2 linked regions of the Anaeromyxobacter diazotrophicus genome follow. The protein of the gene in region 2 interacts with the protein of the main gene of each other region in a pairwise test. Links are inferred from orthologs where the notes say so. Each region holds a gene or a part of one and is shown on either strand. Other genes may lie near its edges.

Evidence for each region.
Region 1: the proteins of HWY08_RS02175 (region 2) and HWY08_RS10690 interact in binary tests that used the Escherichia coli proteins (3 or more experiments, as listed by UniProt). The link is inferred for Anaeromyxobacter diazotrophicus from one-to-one orthologs.

The regions. Positions count from the first base shown.
Region 1 is NZ_BJTG01000004.1:446,444-452,092, reverse strand. Bases 1,861-4,859 are described here. They hold HWY08_RS10690 (TlpA family protein disulfide reductase), read right to left. Parts: upstream 3,625-4,859; coding sequence 3,097-3,624; downstream 1,861-3,096. Other genes in these bases: HWY08_RS10685 (efflux RND transporter periplasmic adaptor subunit), read left to right, coding at 3,735-4,859; HWY08_RS10695 (DNA gyrase inhibitor YacG), read right to left, coding at 2,883-3,089; HWY08_RS10700 (NAD(P)-dependent oxidoreductase), read right to left, coding at 1,933-2,886. Outside these bases: HWY08_RS10715 (hypothetical protein), read left to right, coding at 1-61; HWY08_RS10710 (lysylphosphatidylglycerol synthase transmembrane domain-containing protein), read right to left, coding at 67-1,137; HWY08_RS10705 (tyrosine-protein phosphatase), read right to left, coding at 1,134-1,859; more of HWY08_RS10685, read left to right, coding at 4,860-4,961; HWY08_RS10680 (ABC transporter ATP-binding protein), read left to right, coding at 5,032-5,649. UniProt on the Escherichia coli protein: Involved in disulfide bond formation. Catalyzes a late, reductive step in the assembly of periplasmic c-type cytochromes, probably the reduction of disulfide bonds of the apocytochrome c to allow covalent linkage with the heme.
Region 2 is NZ_BJTG01000001.1:489,411-495,003, reverse strand. The notes cover bases 800-3,742. They hold HWY08_RS02175 (protein-disulfide reductase DsbD family protein), read right to left. Parts: upstream 3,002-3,742; coding sequence 1,598-3,001; downstream 800-1,597. Other genes in these bases: HWY08_RS02170 (IscS subfamily cysteine desulfurase), read left to right, coding at 3,130-3,742; HWY08_RS02180 (hypothetical protein), read right to left, coding at 919-1,572; HWY08_RS02185 (HDOD domain-containing protein), read right to left, coding at 800-826. In the rest of the region: more of HWY08_RS02185, read right to left, coding at 1-799; more of HWY08_RS02170, read left to right, coding at 3,743-4,338; Fe-S cluster assembly scaffold IscU, read left to right, coding at 4,397-4,822; HWY08_RS02160 (iron-sulfur cluster co-chaperone HscB C-terminal domain-containing protein), read left to right, coding at 4,831-5,427; HWY08_RS02155 (TonB-dependent receptor), read left to right, coding at 5,488-5,593. UniProt on the Escherichia coli protein: Required to facilitate the formation of correct disulfide bonds in some periplasmic proteins and for the assembly of the periplasmic c-type cytochromes.

The sequences.
Region 1 (5,649 bases), on a different replicon or contig from region 2:
CGAGGTGCAGCCGGCGCTCGACGAGGCGGCGCGCGCCGCCGCCGAGCGCGAGGCCGCCTAGCGCACCTAGGGCGCGGCGCGCGACGTCCGGGCGTCCTCCTCCCGCTGGTAGTCGCCCTCCTCCGCCTCGAGCTCGTCCTCGACCTCGCGCGGCGCCTGCAGGATGCGCGCGAGCTGGATGTGGCGCGAGAAGAGGAAGGCCACCCCCAGCGCCACCTGCTGCGCGAGCTGCACGAGCCACAGCACGTTCGCGAAGGCGAAGGCGCGCTCACCCGCTCCGGGGGCGAAGAGCGACAGCCCGCCCGCCACCGCCGCCTGGAACGTCCCCACCATGCCCGGGCCGGCCGGGATCATGATGCCGACCACCAGCACCCCCAGCACGGTGTAGGCGTCGAGCAGGCGCAGGTCGAAGCCGAAGCTCCGCGCGAAGAGCTGGATGCCCCAGCCGTTCACCGCCCAGTAGACGAACGTGAGCAGGAAGAAGAGCGCCACCTTCCGGCGCGACGGCACGAGCCTGAGCCCGTGGATGAAGGCGTCCATCATCCCCGAGACGCGCTCCGCCGCGCGCGGCGACACCGGGTCGATGAGGCGGTGGGTGAGCCGCACCGCGCGCGGGCGGTTCCGGTAGGCGAGGACGAGGAACGCGAGCAGCGCCCCGAAGGCACCGAAGACCACCACCCCCGCCAGGCGGAAGGCGTGCAGGCCGGGGGTGCCCTCGGGCACCGCCAGGAGCGTCAGCACGAGCAGGGCGGCGGTGAAGAGGCCGTCCGCCACCCGCTCCACCACCACCGAGGAGAGCGCCGCCGAGACGCGGATGCGCGGCCGCTCCGCCACCAGGTAGGGCCGCGCGAACTCGCCCAGCCGGAACGGCAGGATCACGAGCGCCATGAAGCCGACCGCCGCGGTCGCGTTGAGCTTCGAGAACGGCACCTTCGCGACCGGCTCGAGCAGGATGCCCCAGCGCACCGTCCGGACGAGGTGGATGAGCAGGAGGATGGCGAGGTACGGCCAGAGCCAGCGGTAGTCGGCGTGCAGCATCTCGGCCCAGATCCGGTCGAGGTGCTTGCCGCGGAGCGTGAGCCCCAGCGCGGCCGCCGAGATGGCCAGCCCGCCCAGCGTCTGCAGGAGTCGCTTCATGTGAGCTCCTCGCCCGCCAGCACCCGCCGCGGGTTCAGTTCGCACAACCGCCGCAGCTCGCGCGCGCCGGCGCGGACCGCGAGCGCCTCGAGCGCCTCGCCCACCCACTCGTCGGCGGCCTCCGGCGCGTGCAGGTCGGTGCCCGCCACGGCGTAGAGGCCCTCGCCCAGGAACCGCTCGGCGAACGCCTGCGCCACGCGGCCGTGGCGCCCGGTCAGGGCGCCCAGGTTGAGCTGCAGCGCCCCGCCGAGCCGGACCACCTCCGCCGCGCGCCCGGGCTGCATGAAGGCGACGCAGCGCTCCGGGTGCGCCAGGATGGGCGCCGTCCCCGTGGCGAGGGCGCGGGCCACGAGCGCCGCCAGGTCCGGGACGTCGGCCTGGAACGGCACCTCGACCAGCGCCCAGCGCGGGTGACCGCCGAGCGGGCGCCCCTCGCCCCGGCCGGCGCGCTCCAGGTATGCCTCGTCGAGCACGTTCTCGCCCCCGCCGTGAAGCGCGATCTCGACCCCCTCCCGGAGCAGCAGCGCGCGCGCCTCGGCCAGCCGCGCCGCCACGAGCCGCTCGTCGCCGCCGCTGTAGCGCGCCTGGACGTGCGGCGTGGCCGCGATCTCGGCGTAGCCGACGGCCGAGAGCGCGCGGGCCGCCTCCAGCGTCTCCTCGGCCGTGCGGCAGCCGTCGTCGAGGTCCCAGAGCAGGTGGCAGTGAAGGTCGACGAGGCCCATGGCGGCGGAGCGGCGGCGCGCACGTATACCACGGAAGCCCGCCCGGGTTCCGCGCCGGGGCGCCGCCCGGCCGTCAGGGGACCGGGTGGAGCGGCGCCTCGCCGCGCCCGACCCGGAGGACGTCGGCGAGCACCATCCGCGTCATGGCGGCGCGCGTCTCGCGGGTGCCGGAGCCGAGGTGCGGCGTGAGCACGGCGTTCTCGCGGGCGAGCAGGGCCTGGGGGACGCGCGGCTCGTCTCGGAAGACGTCGAGGCCGGCGGCGGCGAGGTGCCCGCTCGCCAGCGCCTCCGCCAGCGCGGCCTCGTCGACCACCGCGCCGCGGGCGGTGTTCACGAGGATCGCCCCTCGCTTCATGGCGAAGAGGCGCTCGCGCGAGAGGAGGTTCTCGGTGCCCGGGGTGAGCGGCACGTTCAGGGAGACGAAGTCGCTCCGCGCCAGCAGCGCGTCGAGCTCGACGCGCTCCGCGCCGGGGAACGCCACCTCGCGCGGCGCCGCGTACAGGATCCGCAGGGAGAACCCGGCCGCGCGGCGGGCGACCGCCTGCCCGATGCGCCCGAACCCCACGATCCCGAGCGTCTTGCCGGTGACCTCGGTGCCGAGCATCCAGCCCGGGTCGACCGTGGTCCAGCCGCCGGCGCGGACCACCCGGTCGCCCTCGGCCACGCGGCGCGCGGCGGCCAGCAGGAGGGCGAGCGTCAGGTCGGCGGTCGCGTCGGTCACGACGTCGGGCGTGTTCGTGACCACCACGCCGCGGGCGCGGCAGGCGGCGAGGTCCACGTGGTTCAGGCCGACGCCGTAAGAGGCGACGTGCCGCAGCCGGGGCAGCGCCTCGAGGAGCGCCGCGTCGACGCGGTCGAGGTAGGTGACCACCAGCGCGGCCGCCTCGCGCGCCTCCGCGAGGAGCCGGTCGCGGGCGGGCGGGTGCGGCTCGCCTCCCCGCACCTCGAAGCTCGCGCGCAGCGGCGCCAGCTCGGCCCCGGGCAAGGCGCGCACGAGGTAGAGGAGCGGGCGGGCGGGCGCGGTCACGAGGGCTCGTCCTCCTCGGCGCCGGGCGCGGGCGGCTGGTCCGCGCCGTCGCCGGCGCGCGGGCCGGGGATGCGGTACTCCTCGCCGAGCCACTTCGAGAGGTCGATGAGCCGGCAGCGGTCGGAGCAGAACGGATAGGAGCGGTTCTCCGGCCGCGGAGGGACCGGCTTGCCGCAGATGGCGCAGGTCTTCGTCGCGGTCACGCGCGCCTCAGGCTCGCGGGCACTCGGCGAGCAGCGGGGCGAGGGCGCGGTCGAGCTCCCCCTCCGCGAGCTGGCCCTCGAACACCTTGCGGATGCGCCCGTCCACGTCGATGAGGTACGTGCGCGGGTAGCCGGGGATGTGGAAGGCGTCGCCCACCTTGGCGTCGTCGTCGAACAGCACCGGGTAGTTGATGCCGAGCTTCCGGGCGGTGGCCGTCACCTCGCCGTGCGCGCCCGACTCCTCCGCCACCCCCAGCATCTCGAAGCAGCGGCCCTGCCGCGCGGTGTAGACGCGCGCCAGCTCCGGGATCTCCTCCCGGCACGGGCCGCACCAGGTGGCCCAGAAGTTCAGCGCCACCACCTTGCCGCGCAGCCCCTCCAGCGAGACCTGGGCGCCGTCGGCGGCGGGCAGCGTGAAGCCCGGGGCGGCGACGCCGGAGGGCACCCCGCGCAGGCGGCGGGCGCGGTGCACGACGAGCTCGAACGCGAGGACGACGGCGAGGGCGAGGAGGACGAGCTTCAGCCAGCGGTTCATGTGCGTTGGAGTATATCCGGGCCGGGAGGATTCGCCGGGGGCGCCGCGTGTGAAGAACTGTTACCGGCGGGCCCCTCCCCGGGGCGCGGCGCTAGGATGGCGCCGCTCCCATGCGCGCACTCCACCTCGCCGCCTACGCCCTCCCCCTCGCCCTGGCCGCCTGCGGCAGCCGCCCCCACCCCGCCTACCGCACCGACCGCGTCACCCGCGGGGGCGTCGCCGAGGTGGTCTCGGCCACCGGCGACGTCTCGGCGGTGGTGACCGTCAACGTCGGCTCGCAGGTGTCCGGGACCATCTCGAAGCTGTACGCCGACTTCAACACCCCGGTGAAGAAGGACCAGGTGGTGGCGGAGATCGACCCGCGCCTGTTCCAGGCCGCGCTGGAGCGGGCGGTGGCGGGGCTGGCCGCGGCCGAGGCGGACGTGGCCAAGGCGAAGGCGGCGCTCGCCGACGCGCAGCGGACCGAGCGCCGCAGCCTCGAGCTGCAGAAGCGCAACCTCATCGCGGCGGCGGACGTGGACGCGGCGCTGGCGGCGCGCGAGGGCGCCGAGGCGGCGCTGCAGGGCGCGGCGGCGCGGGTGCTCCAGGCACGCGCCGACCGCGACACGGCGCTCACCAACGTCCAGCTCTGCCGCATCCGCAGCCCGATCGACGGCATCGTCATCTCGCGCAGCGTCGACGTGGGCCAGACGGTGGCCGCGAGCCTGCAGGCTCCCACCCTCTTCCTCATCGCGAACGACCTGACGCGGATGCAGATCCTGGCCAACGTCGACGAGGCGGACGTGGGGAAGGTGAAGGAGGGGCTCGCCGCCCGGTTCACCGTGGACGCGTTCCCGGGCGAGCAGTTCGAGGGGAAGATCCGCGAGGTGCGCCAGGCCCCCAGCACCATCCAGAACGTCGTCACCTACGCCGCGGTCATCGACGCGCCGAACCCGGAGCGGAAGCTGCGCCAGGGGATGACCGCCTCGGTGACCATCGTGACGAAGCAGGTGCCGGAGGCGCTGCGCGTCCCGAACGCCGCGCTGCGCTTCCGTCCAGCCGGCGACCCCGGCTCCGCCCGGCCCGGCGGCGAGGGCCGGCCGGGCGCCGGCGCCGGGGCGGGCCGCGTGGAGCGCACCGCGAGCGCCGACGGCGCCCCGCGGAAGGGGGTGCGGCGCGGCCGGGTCTACCAGCTGCGCGGCGGCCAGCTCGCCCCGGCCGAGGTCGAGCTCGGCATCTCCGACGGCCGCCAGACCGAGCTCCTCTCCGGCCTCGAGGAAGGAGACGAGGTGGTGACGGGCGACGGGAGCGGCGCCGGTGGGCCGCCGCAGGGGGGGCCGCGCCGTGGCCTCTTCTAGCCCGGAGCGGCTCCGCGCCCCGGCGGCGGCCCCGGTGGTGCGCGCCCGCGAGATCGAGAAGACCTACCGCATGGGCGACGTGAGCGTGCAGGCGCTGAAGGGCGTCTCGCTCGACCTGTTCCCGGGCGAGTTCGTGGCCATCATGGGGGCCTCCGGCTCGGGCAAGAGCACCTTCATGAACGTGGTCGGCTGCCTCGACCGGCCCACCGCCGGCAGCTACCAGCTCGACGGCGAGGAGGTGAGCCGCCTCTCGCGCGACGCGCTGGCGCGGGCGCGGGGCCGCGCGCTCGGCTTCGTGTTCCAGGGCTTCAACCTCCTCCCGCGCACGAGCGCGCTCGAGAACGTCGAGCTGCCCATGGTCTACCAGGGCACCTCCGCCGCCGAGCGCCGCCGCCGCGCCGTCGAGGCGCTCGAGCGGGTGGGGCTGGCTGGCCGGCTCGACCACGCGCCGGCCCAGCTCTCCGGCGGCCAGCAGCAGCGCGTCGCCATCGCCCGGGCGCTCGTCAACCGGCCCCGGCTGCTCCTCGCCGACGAGCCGACCGGGAACCTCGACTCGGCCACCAGCCTCGAGGTGATGCGGCTCTTCCAGGAGTTGAACGACGAGGGGCTCACCGTGCTCCTCGTCACCCACGAGCCCGACATCGCCCAGCACGCCCGCCGGACCGTCGTCTTCCGCGACGGGCGCGTC
Region 2 (5,593 bases):
CGCGCGTGACCACCTCGCACTCCGGCGCGGTGAGCGCCGAGAGGGCGCCCAGCTCGTCGGCGCCGACGCTGGCGCGGTCGGCGAGGAGGTGCACCACCTCGTCGGTGGCCTGCACCAGCTCCACCATGCGCGGGTCGGCGGCGCCCGCCAGGTCCTCCTGGTGGTGCAGCGACACGACGTCCGAGACGAGCTGCGGCAGCTCCCACTGCGCGGCGAGGACGAGCCCGAGCTCGACGTGATAGCGGTCCACGACCGCCAGCCACTCCTCGAGCGGCTTGCGCTGCACCTCGTCGTGCGCGGCGAGGAGCTCCTCCACGCAGGCGACGGCGATCATCTTCCCGAAGTCGTGCAGGAGGGCGCACACGAACGCCTCCTCCGCGCCCAGCCGGCGCGCGCGCGCCAGCTCCTGCGCCAGCGCCGCCGAGGCGAGCGCCTCGAGCCACACGCGCCGCTTGAGCGCCGAGAGCGGGCCGGGCTTCCGCGCGTGGGCGCCGAGGCCGGAGGCGAGCGCGAGGCGGACCACCTCCTTGGCGCCGATGCGCGTGATGGCGCCGTTGAGGGACGCCACCGCGTTGCCGCGGTTGTAGAAGGCGGAGTTCGCGCAGCGGAGCGCGTCGGCCGCCAGCGCCTGGTCGGACGCGACCAGCTTCGTGAGCTCGTCGAGCCCGAAGTCCTCCTTGCGGACGAGCTCCTCGACCTTCAGCGCCACCGCCGGGTAGGGCGGCACCTTGACGGCGCCGCGCGAGACCAGGTCGACGATGGCGGCGTCGAGGTCGAAGGAGGTGGGGGTGGCGACGACATCCGGGCGCGGCTCGGCGGGCGACATGCCCCCCGGCGCTTCAAGCCGCGTGCCGCCCCCAGGTGCGCGAACCCGCAGCGGTCGACCCCGGGGGTGGCGGCACCCGGGTCCCGGCCGCGTCAGAACAGGCGGTAGGTGAGCAGCGCCGACAGGTCGAGCAGCGTGCGCGGCGAGTCGCCGGCGAACGGCGCGCCGGCGTAGGACCAGAGCCCGCCCACCCCCACCCGCGCCCCGGCCAGGAGGTCGCCCCAGAGCGGCGTCTCGCAGGCGACCGTGCCCTTCACCCCGACCGCGCGCCCGCCCTGGTTCGAGAGGGTGAGGTCGATGCGGCCGTCGAGCGCCGCGGAGAGCGTGACGCGGGCGAAGCGCCGCGACAGCGCCAGGCCCGGCACGGCCTGGATGCCGGTGGCCGAGTGGTTGCTGGAGACCGCCCAGGTGGCGCCCCCGTCCACGTAGAGGCCGGCCCGCGCCCGCCAGGAGACGAACGTCTCGCCGAAGCGCCAGGTGAGCTGCCGGTAGAGGCCGCCCGCGAAGAGCTCGCCGGTGAGCCAGTCGAGCTCGACCTGGGCGCCGAGGTCGTTCGCCTCGTTGAGCCCCTGGGCGTAGGTGCCGGACAGCGTCGAGAAGCCGGCCGTCAGCAAGAGCTCGGTGCCGCCGGCGCCGAGCGTCTCGCCGCCCTGCAGCGACGCGAAGCGCGGCCCCTCCGGGATGAGGCGCGCTTCGGGCACGACGGCCGCGGAGAGCGCCGCGGCGGCGAGGAGGGAGGCGAGCATGGTGCGCGGATGATAGGCGAAGACCTCACCAGCGCGCGAGGCACGCCACGGCGGGCTGCGCGCAGGCGCGGTCCACCGCCTTCATCCGCTTCAGCATGTCGTCCGCGCCGATCACCGCGGTGACGCGCGCCGGGGCGGGCAGCTCCTGGCCGCGGGCGTCGATGAAGAGCACCGTCGGCTGGCCGAGGATGCCGTACTTCTCGAAGACGCGATCCACGGCGGCGCTCACCTTCGGGTCGGCGAGCCGGTCGGCGGAGTTGTCGATCTTGATGGTCACGAACCGCGCCGCCTCCTCGCGGACGCGCGGGTCGCTCCAGGCGGTGCGGTCGAGCTCCTTGCAGGCCGCGCACCAGTCGCCCCAGAAGTCGATGAGGACCGGCTTGCCCTCGGCGCGGGCGCGCGCCAGCCCCGCCTCCTCCTGGTTCACGAGCCAGGCGATGCCCTCGCCGGCCGCCGAGGCCCGGGCGCGCGCGTCGGCCACGCCGCCGGCGTAGAACGCGCTCGCCACCACCAGCGCCACCCCGGCCACCTTGGCGAGGCGCGCGCCGGCGCCGGGGCCGGCCGCGGAGAGCCCGCCGAGCAGCACCCCGGCCGCCGCCGCGCCCGCCGCCACCGCCAGCGCCGCCGGGGCGGGCGAGGCGAGGCCGCGCAGCGCCGGGAAGAGGTCCCGGAGGTAGGCGAGCGCCATGGCGAGCAGCACCACGCCGAAGACGCTCTTCACCGTCTCCATCCACGGGCCGCTCTTCGGCAGCGCGAGCGAGAAGGCCCCGATGAGGAAGAAGAGGAGCCCGATGCCGAGCGCGTACGCGAACATGATGCCGACGCCGTACGCGACCGACCCCTGCGTCGCGACGAACGCGAGCGCCGCCGCCAGCACCGGCCCGGTGCAGGGGGCGGCGATGAGGCCGGCCACGAGGCCCATGGCGAAGGCGCCGGCGCGGCCCGCGCCGCCCACCGAGGAGAGCCGCGCCTGGAGGGAGGCGGGCAGCTGCAGCTCGAAGGCGCCGAACATGGAGGCCGCCATCGCGACGAAGACCGCCGCCACCAGCGCGAGCACCCACGGGCTCTGCATGGCGGACCCGAACGCCTTGCCGGTGAGCGCCGCGGTGGCGCCGAGCGCCGAGTAGGTGACCGCGATGCCGAGCACGTAGAGGCCGGACAGCCCCATGGCCTGCGCCCGCGAGCCGGAGCGGCGCGCGCCGAAGATGGAGACGGTGATGGGGATGAGCGGGTAGACGCAGGGCGTGAGGCTGGTCAGCACCCCGCCGGCGAAGGCGATCGCGAAGGCGAGGAGGGAGCCCTGGGCGAGCTGGTGGCCGAGCCCCAGGTCGGTGGCCGCGCCGGTGGCGCCCGAGGCGGACAGGCTGGGGAGCGCCAGCACGGCGGCGGCGGCGAGGGCGGCCAGGAGGAGTCGGGTCGAGGTGCGCATGCGAGGTCTGGGACGATGGATAGCGCGAAAACCGCCGTGGGGCCGCTCCCTTGTAGAGCAGGGGCGCTTGACCGCCCGGGACGGGGCCGGTAGGACCAGCGTCCTAGGATAGGAGCCGCCCAGGGGCCGTGAAGATTCCCATCTACATGGACTACCACGCCACCACGCCGCTGGACCCGCGGGTGCTGGACGCGATGCTGCCCTTCTTCCGCGAGGACTTCGGCAACGCCGCGTCCAAGAGCCACGCGTTCGGCTGGCGGGCCGAGGAGGCGGTGGAGGCGGCCCGCGCCGAGGTGGCCGGGCTCATCGGGGCCGAGCCGCGCGAGATCGTCTTCACGAGCGGGGCGACCGAGTCGGACAACCTGGCGGTGAAGGGCGCGGCGCACTTCTACCGCGAGAAGGGGCGCCACCTCGTCACCGTGGCCACCGAGCACAAGGCGGTGCTCGACCCCATGCACCGGCTCGAGCGCGAGGGCTTCGAGGTCACGTTCCTGCCGGTGGGCCCGGACGGGCGCGTCGATCCCGACCAGGTGGCGAGGGCGCTCCGGCCCGACACCATCCTCGTGTCGGTGATGGCGGCGAACAACGAGACCGGCACGATCCAGCCGGTGGCCGAGATCGGGCGCCTGACGCGCGCCCGGGGCGTGGTGTTCCACTGCGACGCCGTGCAGGCGGTGGGCAAGATCCCGTTCGACGTGCAGGCGCTCGACGTCGACCTCGCGTCCATCTCGGCGCACAAGGTGTACGGCCCGAAGGGCGTGGGCGCGCTCTACGTCCGGCGCAAGCCGCGGGTCCGGCTCATCGCGGAGATGGACGGCGGCGGCCACGAGCGGGGGCACCGCTCGGGCACGCTCAACGTGCCGGGCATCGTCGGCCTCGGCGCGGCCTGCCGGCTGGCCGCGGCCGAGCTCCAGACGGAGGGCGCGCGCGTGCTCGCCCTGCGCGAGCGGCTCCGCCGCGGGCTGGAGGCGGGCGTCGAGCTCATGACCGTGAACGGCGGCCTCGAGCACCGGCTGCCCGGCAACCTCAACGTCTCCTTCGCCTACGTCGAGGGCGAGGCGCTCATGATGGCGGTGAAGGACGTGGCGGTCTCGTCCGGCTCGGCCTGCACCTCCGCCTCGCTCGAGCCCTCCTACGTGCTGCGGGCCATGGGCGTGCCCGACGAGCTCGCGCACAGCTCGATCCGCTTCGGCCTGGGGCGCTTCACGACCGCGGAGGAGGTCGACTACGCCGTCGCCCTCTTCGCCGCCAAGGTGAAGAAGCTGCGCGAGATGTCGCCCCTGTACGAGATGGCGAAGGAGGGCGTCGATCTCTCGAAGGTGGAGTGGTCGCGCTAGCGCCGTGCACGGGTCGCAGGGCGGGGGCTCGTCCTCCGCCGCTGCGCCGGAGGAGCGGATGAGCGGGTATTCCGAGAAGCTCGTCGACCACTGCGAGAACCCGCGCAACGTGGGCTCGCTCGACAAGGACGACCCGTCGGTCGGGACCGGCCTCGTCGGCGCGCCCTCCTGCGGCGACGTGATGAAGCTGCAGATCCGGGTCGACGAGGCGGGAGTCATCGCCGAGGCGAAGTTCAAGACCTTCGGCTGCGGCTCCGCCATCGCCTCCTCCTCGCTCGTCACCGAGTGGGTGAAGGGGCGGACGCTCGACCAGGCGCTCGCCATCAAGAACACCGCGGTGGCCGAGGAGCTCGCGCTGCCGCCGGTGAAGCTCCACTGCTCGGTGCTGGCGGAGGACGCCATCAAGGCGGCCGTCGCCGACTACCAGCGCAAGCGCGCCGCGGGGGCCGAGGCGCCGCCCCCCGCCGTCGCCGCGAAGTCCTGAGCCGCGCGGTGGCGTGCTGGAGCTGCGGCGCGGAGCTCCCGGGCGGCGAGCGCTGCGCGTCGTGCCAGTCGCTCCAGCCCGCCCCTCCGGGCGAGGACCTGTTCGCGGCGCTGGGCCTGCCGCGTCGCTTCGCGCTCGCCCCGGCCGAGCTCGAGCGCCGCTTCCACGAGCGGGCGCGCGCCGTGCACCCCGATCGCTTCACCCGCGCCCCCGCGCGCGAGCGGCGCATCGCGCTCGAGCGGTCGGCGCGGCTCAACGAGGCGCACCGCCAGCTCGCCGCGCCGCGCCGCCGCGCCGCCTACCTGGTGGCGCTGCTCGGCGGCCCGGGGCCAGAGGCGGCGCCGCTCGAGCCGGCGTTCCTGGCGGAGCAGCTCGACCTGCGCGAGCGGCTCGCCGCCGCGGTGGCGGAGGGCGACGCGGCCGAGGCGGGGCAGGTGGCGCAGGGCCTCGCCGCCCGGCTCGACGCGATCGAGGCGCGGCTCTCCGAGCTGCTCGCGCCCGAGGCGCCGGCGCCCGCCGCGCTCGCCGCCGCCGCCCGCCTCCTCGGCGAGGCGCGGGTGGTCGAGCGGGCGCTGGCGGCGGCGCGCGGCGATGCGGCGCCTTGACGCGCCCGCGGCCGCTCCCGGCCGGTAGCACGTTCCTGGCGAACGTGCTACACGCCGCCGATGTCCCGGCGGGCGCTCCTCCTCGCGGCTCTCGCGCTCGGCGCGGCCCGCGCCGCCGCGCACGAGCCGGCGCGTCCGGAGTTCGGCGAAGAGCTCGTGGTTGAGG